DNA from 3 places in the Paenibacillus sp. FSL R7-0189 genome. Region 1 is predicted to be linked to each of the others. Evidence: riboswitches for the same ligand, from Rfam matches in the RefSeq annotation. Region 1 holds a riboswitch; each other region holds the start of a gene.

What was found. Region 1 has a riboswitch for cobalamin ahead of MKY63_RS05920 (DUF4430 domain-containing protein). Riboswitches for the same ligand answer to the same signal wherever they lie in the genome.
Region 2: another riboswitch for cobalamin. It lies ahead of MKY63_RS08060 (anaerobic ribonucleoside triphosphate reductase); the one in region 1 lies ahead of MKY63_RS05920 (DUF4430 domain-containing protein).
Region 3: another riboswitch for cobalamin. It lies ahead of metE (5-methyltetrahydropteroyltriglutamate--homocysteine S-methyltransferase); the one in region 1 lies ahead of MKY63_RS05920 (DUF4430 domain-containing protein).

What each region holds. Positions count from the first base shown of each region.
Region 1 is NZ_CP150223.1:1,364,194-1,367,476, forward strand. Features, by position in the region: gene MKY63_RS05920 (DUF4430 domain-containing protein) at 1-1,953, opposite strand, end outside; cobalamin riboswitch at 2,123-2,326, opposite strand; gene MKY63_RS05925 (hypothetical protein) at 2,454-3,283, opposite strand, start outside.
Region 2 is NZ_CP150223.1:1,875,251-1,878,533, forward strand. Features, by position in the region: tRNA gene MKY63_RS08050 (tRNA-Thr) at 444-515, opposite strand; gene MKY63_RS08055 (MTH1187 family thiamine-binding protein) at 610-918, opposite strand; cobalamin riboswitch at 1,297-1,532, shown strand; gene MKY63_RS08060 (anaerobic ribonucleoside triphosphate reductase) at 1,774-3,283, shown strand, end outside.
Region 3 is NZ_CP150223.1:4,459,079-4,462,361, forward strand. Features, by position in the region: gene MKY63_RS19330 (undecaprenyl-diphosphate phosphatase) at 16-876, shown strand; cobalamin riboswitch at 976-1,182, shown strand; gene metE (5-methyltetrahydropteroyltriglutamate--homocysteine S-methyltransferase) at 1,337-3,283, shown strand, end outside.

The DNA of each region.
Region 1 (3,283 bases):
AAGCGCCACAGAATCTATAACCTGTGTATTTTCACCTGCATAATAGACAAGCACACGATCGGATTCCTGTAGTTCGAACGCATCCATACCCACACTTGGATATATCCACTCCCCGCCGCGTGATACTACGAAGCTCCACCATCCGTCGTAAGTACCTTGCGAAACTCCATGGATACCTGATACAAAGTTGCCATAAGACGATTTGGTGATATCTACTTTAAAATCATCGGTAGATCCTAGTTGCTGCAACGCTTCAAGAGCATTGGAGGCTTTTAAAGTCCCTTCACTAATCAATCCTTCCGGGCCTTCAACGGTAAGAGAAGCTGTTACATTCTTAGAAGTTACCTTTATAGCTTTTGTATATTTAGCAACCGTTGGCGCTTTACCTTCGCGGTAGCCAGTTACAGACAGTGTATAGTCACCTGCGGGCACATTTCCTGAGAATACGGCCTCACCTTTAGCATTCGTCGTTACCGTGTGAGCTCCAATTTGGACCTGAACACCCGCAGCTTTTGCCGTTACAGGAGAGGTAGTATTCGTAGCAGCGTCCCATTTCCACGTCTTACTAGTTACAGTGACAGTAAAAGAATCGCCCTCTTTAAGATTTTGTTTGGAAAGGGTAACGGAATCCACAAGTTTAGTGTCATCTCCGGCATAATAAACCAGTACCTGATCTGAATCTTTAAGTACAAAATCACTCATGCCTACATCGGGATTAATCCATTTTCCGTCACGTGATACAACATACATCCATCCGTCATAACCACCAAAGCTTCCAGCAGCAATACTTCCGATGCCAGTCACATAACTGCCCGAAGGATTCGTGATCGGCAAGTTCGTTTGAAGCGCCAGCTTCTCTAACGCTCCAAGTGCGTTGCCAGCATAGGCGTACCCTTGTGCCAACGTGGCCCGTGGTCCCTCAATCGTTACAGGAGCGTAGATGAGTGAGCTCTGAACGGAGGATTTGGAAAAATCGTATAGCTTACTGTTGCTTCCTTTATACAGCAAATTATACGCAACCAGCGCCTGAAGTCCTTGCTCTGTCGCCAGAACATTACTGCTTCCACCACGGCTATGGGTGAAGCTACCATCAGCTAGACGATAGCTAAGCAGGTTCTCCATTAGATCCACTTTGTTTTTGGTGTATTCTAATCCACTAGGATCAACTCCGAAGGATGCGAGTCCAAGGATTGCTTGTGCGCTACTTTCAGCACTGTCACCGTAACCCCCATGGCTATCTTGAGCTGCAGATAACCAAGCTACGGCTTGTAGCCCTGCTAAGTAGGCTTCGGGATTATTTTTATGTGCCGCCAGAGCCGTCAAGGTTATCGCTGTCATATCAGGCTCACTTGCGCCTGAGGTTAATGCAAAGCCCCCATCCGGATTCTGTTTGGAGAGAATCTCCGTAAGGAGCTTATCCGCCGTCCATTTCGCGTCACTTGGGATATTATATTTACCAGAATCCAGCGCAAGTAAAGCATATACCGGATTATTTAGCGTCTGTTCACTGAGCTTGCTGTTATTATAAATTTTCTCAATCAGATTATAGCCAGGAGTCGTTCCGTTACCAGCAAAGCTAGTAGGATCTGCACCAATCGCTCTCACTGCGAGCACGATTCGAGCATAATCGGTTACATTGGCGAAATTGCCAGCTGCATCCTTTACTTTTTTCTCAAGCTCTGAATGGTAACTGGCTGGCAGCTTATATCCTGCTTGCGCTAATCCAATAGCTTGCCAATCCGATTGCACGCCACCTTTCAAGAGATATTCTGCAGCCGCATAAGTCGCATCCGCAACATTAATCCGCTCCGCAGCAGTTGCTTCCAGACCGGAGCCAGCGCTCGCTTCTGCAAATATTTGTCCTGCCGGAGCAAGAGATGTTCCTAGAATTGAAATGACCATGAATAAGGCCAGCCCAAGTGCTACAAACTTGGAAGACATGATTTTCTTCATTGTTTAACCTCTTTCTGTATAAGAATGGGTACTGCTGGGAATAAGACGCATAACATAAAGACCGCCCCTTTGGAGGGCGGTCAGGGAAGATTACAAATCGAGGCTGAGGCGCTTGCTTCCTGCCAACAGTCCATCTGTATATGTTCCACATTCTTACCCCACGAAGAATAGAAACGCTCACGAAAAAGGCAGGTCTCCTGGCTGATGCTTCATCGCTGTTCTTCACCTTCCCACCCTACCTTAGGGGCAGTGGCTTATAGAAGAAAAACTCCGCACATACAGTGGCGGGACCGCGCCGGACTCTTGCACCGGACTTCCCTTTTAAGCAGACGACTAGATTGATAGAGTCTGCACCTTTTCCAGTATGTAGTATCTTATTTTGACATCCATAATCATATCTATTAATACATAGCATGTCTATAGAAAAGCTTAGTAAGGGCAGCAAAAAAATGAACAGCAATACGCCACCTGCCGGTAGGTATTGCTGTTCAGAAAGCTTGTTATTCGACTGTTCCTTCCGGACTTGCAGTTGGGGAAGGTTCAGCACTTGAATCAGAAGCTGGTGGAATATTAGGATCGGGATCTACGATCAATGTAAATCTTCCGGCTTTGATCATACTTTTCTCTAAAATTGTCGCTCCAGGCTCCAATGTAACCTCAACCTGATAGGAAGGTTGTTCCCCTTCAGTCACAGCTGTTGCGGAAGGCAACCCAGTGCTGTCCTCAGCATCAGAGGAAGGCGTAGGAGACGGAGATACATCAGCTACAGCATTAGTAGCATCTGCACCTTCTGCTGTTCCTCCAGTAGTGCCAGCGGCATCTGACTCGTCAGCGGCGTTTCTCTCATCCGTCCCATCCGTTGACGGCACTGGACAAGTCCCATTCGTAGCAGCGACCTTAAAGCTTTTATCTATCTCTGTAGACGAAGACATTAAACTAATCTCAGTCGGTTGAAACTGCACACAGTCATCTGCACTTGCGAAGGTGAACACCAATATGCTGCTCCCCTTATCTCCTTCGCCGCTCTGATCCTTCAAGTATACTGAAGCCGGAGGCAGCACATTGCCTGCACTCTGAACAGGGGTCGGCTCAGGGCTTGTTCCCGGCAGAGCCGTCTTCGTATCATCCGGACGCAGCATACTGAATACGATAATTGCAATAATCACCAGAATACCCGTAATGGAGCCGGAGATTAAGAGTCGAAATCGGCTGCGGCTGATCCAGCGCGCCAGCGGGGAAGCCAGTTGGGAGCGGGCTTCATTGTACACATTTTGCAGAGCAGGCCGAGCTGCCGCGACATAGTTCTTTCGGAATTCCCGATTCTTGAACG
Region 2 (3,283 bases), 510 kb from region 1:
TTTAGGAGCGTGGTTATCTATGAAAATTAATATTACCGCACATTTTAACATTGATATTACTTTATCTCTTCATCTGTTAGCCGTAGCCAGTCTTGCTTATGAACTCAGTTCACTGACGAGCTCGTGAAATTCGAGCGAAAAGTATCTGTACTAAGACACCTTGTGGTGTCTTTTTTATTTTTATAGTAATTACCATCTAACCAATCTGCCCCCGCAAGAGAAAAGCAGCTTATGCTGCTCCTCCTCCACCATCCTTCATTCTGACTGCTGTCAGCTTGCGACACACCTTCCATCTGCTCGACAGTGACCACTAGTCATACCGTTTTCATTAGCGATTTCGCCATGTCTTATCTTTTAGAAGAATGTTAGAAGCCAGGGGATTTAATGAAAAATGACGCGGTCCCGAACCCTCGGAAATCCGCGCCACATATGGTTTTTTGGGATGCTGGTGAAGGGAATTGAACCCCCGGCCTACGCATTACGAGTGCGTTGCTCTACCCCTGAGCTACACCAGCTTAAAGCTGATTTTTCTGTCAAACAAAAAATATTATACAACTTTCAGCCAGAAACGCAAGCCTATTTCTCCCTGTTTTCCGCCCTCCTAAACTGCTAATCCACCTGTAGCTTACGCTCCACAGACTCTAACTTTCCACGGCTAGTGGAGGGTTTATCGCGGCGGTCGTCTATTTTAAGTGAGGTAGAGACACGTTCTGCACCTGCGGCAAAAGGAGACTCATGCAAAGCTTCTACCGCCGCAAAAATGCGTTGCAGAGGCCCTTCGATGATCGTCCCCATGGACGTAAGTTCATATGTAATCCCTTCTACTGTCTTCAGCACCCGCTGCATATCCGCAACATAGCTGCTAAGACTGGTACTGCCTGTTCCAATTGGAATAACTGTAACTTCAGCAATAGGCATGAGAATACCTCCTCGAAATTTTATCGAATCTATCTTCTTCCATTGTAACAATTCCACCGCTCTGTCACAAACTAAGCAAGATTATCCTCCCTTATCTCTTCTATTTCTTCTGATTACTCCAAAATATGACTTTGGGCTAAGAGTATTTTCTCATGCGCAAATTCTAGGGTCATCTGCACTATATTTATGGACTCTTTGTGGCATCTTTTCGGACAATTTATGAATCATTTCGCATCTCCCTGTGGATCAATTGTGGATTACTTATGGACAGCCTGTGGATCATTTGTGGAGTACTTTTAAAGAACCCGCTCCCCGCGCGGGTTTTCTAAAAAACTGTTTACAAACACAACATCTTGGGTTATTTTTATCTAACGACAACAAAATATAGTGGAGACAGGCGCTTTGATCCTTAACCGGATTTAGAGCTTAATAGGGAAGCGCGGTGAGAATCCGCTGCGGTCCCGCCACTGTAACCGGATGGCCTTCTTAAGCTTCTGGGAAGCTTGAGAATCCACATCTCCCGGCAGATGCCACTGAGGGTTAGGAACACCCTTGGGAAGGCGCCGAGAGATCCCACGGAAGCCAGGAGACCTACCTGTTTCGACGACACCAACTATTGATGCCTGCGAGGAACAGGGATGGTGTCCGCATGCGGTCATCTACGTAGAGACCTCTGCAAATATCCGTGTGGATATTTACATAACGCATCGGGCATTTTCTGCCATCCTCGGGTAGGGGATGCTTTTTTTATGTAATCAGAACAAATATACGACTGCTTATGGCAGTCCAACTTCCTATGGATATATGGATTTGATGATAGATGTTTTTCTTTTATACTGAGAGGAGAGCTGTACAATGACGTTGTTGGAGAGACAATTTAATGGAGTAGAAAATGCACGGGAAGTTCTTTTAGAAGAGCTCATTGATTTAGGCCGGGATATTATCGACAGTCGGGATATGGACCTATTGCGCGAGAATGCCAATTTGAATGGAGAGAGTTTCTCCGGTAAAATGAGCAAGTTCGGCAGTGAATATTCAAAATGGTACGCCCGCAATTTTACGATGCCGCCGCAGCTAGTGCAGGCTATTGATGACAATGTCGTCTATGTGCATGATCTGGATCAATACGCGATTGGAACGACGAACTGTATTTTTATCCCGTTTGATAAACTTCTCCGTGAAGGTTTCAATACCGGCAACGGCAGCGTTCGTCCTCCGAACTCAATAATGACTGCTATGTCTCTGGTAGCGATTATTTTCCAATCCCAGCAAAATGCTCAATATGGTGGTGTATCCGCCAATAAACTCGACTATGATCTGGCACCTTATGTAACCAAATCCTTCGCCAAGCTGTTCCGCAAGGGTCTGGATTATTTTGAAGAAGGACAAGCTGATGAATCTTTGGGCGAGATTACGATGAGCCGGACCGATCTGGCGGAGTTATATCCAAGAGCGTTCCGTTTTGCACTAAAGGAAACCGAAATCGAAACCCTGCAAGCGGCTGAAAGTATGGTACATAATCTGAATACCATGTCCAGCCGATCCGGTGGACAAATACCGTTTACCAGCATCAACTACGGTACTTGTACTTCACCAGAAGGTCAGCTTGTGATCAGTTCTCTGCTAACAGCAACTATGAACGGACTTGGCAGCGGAGAAACACCAGTGTTCCCGATTCAAATCTTCAAATGCAAGCAAGGAATCAATCAACAACAAGGCGATCCTAACTATGAACTGTTCCTAAAAGCGGCTGAATGTTCTGCGCGCAGACTATATCCAAACTTCGCTAATCTGGACGCTCCGCTCAACTTGCAGTATTATGATCCAAGTGATCCTGATACGGAGTTCGCTACAATGGGCTGCCGAACCCGAGTGCTCGGTGACCGTTTTGGTCGTAATCATTGCTCTGGAAAGGGCAACCTTTCCTTTAATACACTGAATCTGGTTCGGCTAGGTCTGGCACACGGCACAGTAACAGGCAGACGTACCATCGCAGACGAAGCTGGCTTCTATGAAGATCTAAATCATTATATGGATATTGCGCTGGAAGGACTTCTTCATCGGTTCCACATTCAAACCGCACAAAAAGCTAAAGCTTCCGATTTCATGATGCGAGAAGGCGTCTGGGAAGGCGGCGAGCATCTTGCACCTGATGACACTGTAGGCGATCTGCTAAAGCATGGCAGTCTGTCTCTTGGCTTCATCGGTATGGCGGAATGTATGAAAGCTATGTACGGCAAACACCATGGCGAGGATATGGAAGTTCATGCCAAGGCGCTGGCTATTGTGCGTCATATGCGGGACTATTGCGATCGGAAAAGTGAGGAACTGGATCTCAACATCACTCTGTTCGCAACTCCAGCAG
Region 3 (3,283 bases), 3.1 Mb from region 1:
AAAGGAGGGAAACACATGGAGCTATTAACGATTATTAAAGCCATTATTTTGGGGCTTGTTGAAGGTTTAACCGAATTTGCTCCAGTATCCTCCACGGGTCATATGATTATTGTTGATGATATGTGGCTGAAATCACAGGAGTTATTTGGACAATATACGGCAAATACCTTCAAAATAGTTATTCAACTGGGTTCTATATTAGCGGTTGTTGTGATTTTTAGAAATCGATTCATTGATCTGTTGGGCTTAAGGCGTTTCAGCCGTAAGCAGTTGGACCCTGTAACAGAGAAGCTACCGCAGTTAGAGCAGGGCGGGCACCTCAAGCTGACACAGGTTCTGGTAGGGTTAGTGCCTGCAGGTGTGTTAGGTGTTCTGTTTAATGATTATATTGATGAGCATTTATTCTCTACCTCAACGGTGTTAATTGGTCTAGTGATCGGGGCTATATTAATGATTATTGCGGATCTGTTTGGGCCGAAGAAGATCAGAACTGAGAGTGTAGATCAGATTACATACAAACAGGCACTTGGTGTAGGTCTTGTACAGTGTTTTTCGTTATGGCCTGGATTTTCACGCTCGGGCTCGACGATTTCTGGTGGCGTAATCCTCGGGATGAGCCATCGTGCCGCTGCTGATTTTACGTTTATTATGGCAGTACCCATCATGGCAGGTGCCAGTCTGTTGTCACTGATGAAGAACTGGCAATATTTCACCATGGACGCGCTGCCGTTTTTTATTGCAGGCTTTATTAGTGCCTTCCTATTTGCGCTGTTATCGATGCGTTTCTTCTTAAAACTGATCAATCGTATCAAGCTCTTACCGTTTGCTATATACCGTATAATTCTTGCTGCTGTAGTATATTTCGTATTTTTCTAAGTCCGTTATAAGGAATCGATATAACAGAAGCCCCAGTAATCTATTGCAGATTGCTGGGGCTTTCACGTATGATGACATCAGATTAAGACACTCAAATGATGAATGATATCGGAGACAGGTGCTGACCGGAAAATAGTAATTCGGTAGGCTTAATAGGGAAATTCGGTTCGAAGCCGATGCGGTCCCGCCACTGTAACGGAAGAATCTCGAGCAACAGAGGTCACTGGCAATTTACTACTGCTGGGAAGACTGCTCAAGATGTTGACGCCGCTAGCCAGGAGACCTGCCTGTTTCAACAGCACTGCTTCACCTACGGAAGATAGGGAGGTGTTAGACGTTAACCATGGGTATATCATGGGCGTCTTTCCCTTTGACTTTTTTAGGGAAGGGCGCTCTTTTTTATAGGAAAGCAAGTAGTTTTGGAGTTTGAAATAAGAGATTGAAGAGGGAGTGTATCGAAATGACGAATAAGGTAAAAGTAAGCAATCTTGGATATCCGAGAATCGGAAAGAACCGCGAATGGAAAAAGGCACTGGAGGCATTCTGGCAGGGGAAAATAAATGAGGAGCAATTCCGCTCCGAAATGGCAGCAATCCAGCTGCAGCATTTGAAGACCCAGCAAGAAGCAGGAATTGAGCTTATTCCGGTAAATGATTTTACATTTTATGATCATGTGTTGGATGCGGCTGTTATGTTTGGAATCGTACCTCCACGGTATGCGTATGATGGCGGCGACATCGGGCTTGATCTTTATTTTGCAATGGCCCGTGGTAATGCTGAGGCTACTGCCTGCGAGATGACCAAATGGTTCAATACGAACTATCACTATATCGTTCCAGAGATCGGCACACAAACACCACGCCTGACTGAAAACAAACCTCTAGCGGCTTATCGTTTTGCTAAATCGCAGGCAGGGATTGAAGGTAAACCGGTACTTTTAGGTCTGTATACCTTCCTTAAGCTGTCCAAAGGTTACGCAGCGGCAGATATCGCCAAGATTGCTGCACGTTTTGTTCCAGTCTATGTTCAACTGCTACAGGAACTGAAGCAAGAAGGGGTAAGCTGGGTACAAATCGATGAGCCAGCGATTGTTACAGGCATAAGTAAAGAAGAATTAACACTGCTTAACTCGATATACACAGACATTGCCGGCTCCGTGCCGGGCTTGAATATTATTTTACAGACGTATTTTGAAGCTGCTGAGCCGCTGGAGGCACTGCTAGAGCTGCCTGTTCAAGGCTTGGGTCTTGACTTTGTGCACGATGGTGGAACGAATCTGGCTTCCATCGAACGTCTTGGCTGGCCGAAGGACAAATGGCTGGGTGCCGGAATTATTGATGGACGGAACATTTGGCGTTCCGATTTAGACGCTAAGCTGCAACTGGTAGAAAAGCTCAGCGTTCATGTACCGCTTGATCGTCTTATTCTTCAGCCTTCTTGCAGCCTGCTGCATGTCCCAGTCACCGTTCAAGGTGAAGTGAAGCTGAAGGCGACAGTTAAGAATGCGTTAGCCTTTGCCGATGAGAAGCTTAAAGAGCTTAGTCTGCTCGGAGCAGCCGTCGCAGATAAAGGAGAAGCTTCTCAAGCAGCGCTGGCCGCTAGTCGTGAAGCTATTGCAGCGTTCCGCGCACTACCTGAGCGTGGCCGTAAGGATGTGGCGGAGCAAGTGCTTGCACTTGCAGCTCTACCAGACCAACGCAGTCTGCCTTTTGCTGAGCGCTTAAAGGTGCAGCAAGAGAAATGGCAGCTTCCACTTCTGCCAACCACTACAATTGGTAGCTTTCCGCAGACAGTCGAAGTGCGCCAGGCGAGATTGAAATGGCGTAAAGGGGTCTGGAATCAGGAGCGTTATGATGGATTTGTTCGTGAGCAGATCGCGGATGCAATTACCTTCCAAGAAAAGCTAGGTCTGGATGTTCTGGTCCACGGCGAGTTCGAGCGTACAGATATGGTGGAGTTTTTCGGAGAAAAGCTGGATGGATACTTGTTTACTAGTAATGGCTGGGTTCAATCCTACGGTTCCCGTTGCGTTAAGCCGCCGGTGATCTACGCGGATATTGCATTTATACAGCCTATGACTGTTAAAGAAAGCGTCTATGCACAATCGTTGACGAAGCTTCCGGTTAAAGGAATGTTGACGGGCCCTGTTACTATCCTCAATTGGTCATTTGTACGTGATGATCTCAGCCGGGAAGAGGTAGCCAATCAAATTGCTCTTGCCCTTCGCCATGAGGTAAAAGCGTTGGAAGATGCAGGCATCGAAATGATTCAAGTGGATGAGCCGGCTATTCGTGAAGGACTTCCGCTAAAGGCAGAAGACCGTGAGCATTACCTGAACTGGGCAGTGAAGTCGTTCCGTGTTGCCACGAACCATGTGAAGGCTACGACACAAATTCATACGCATATG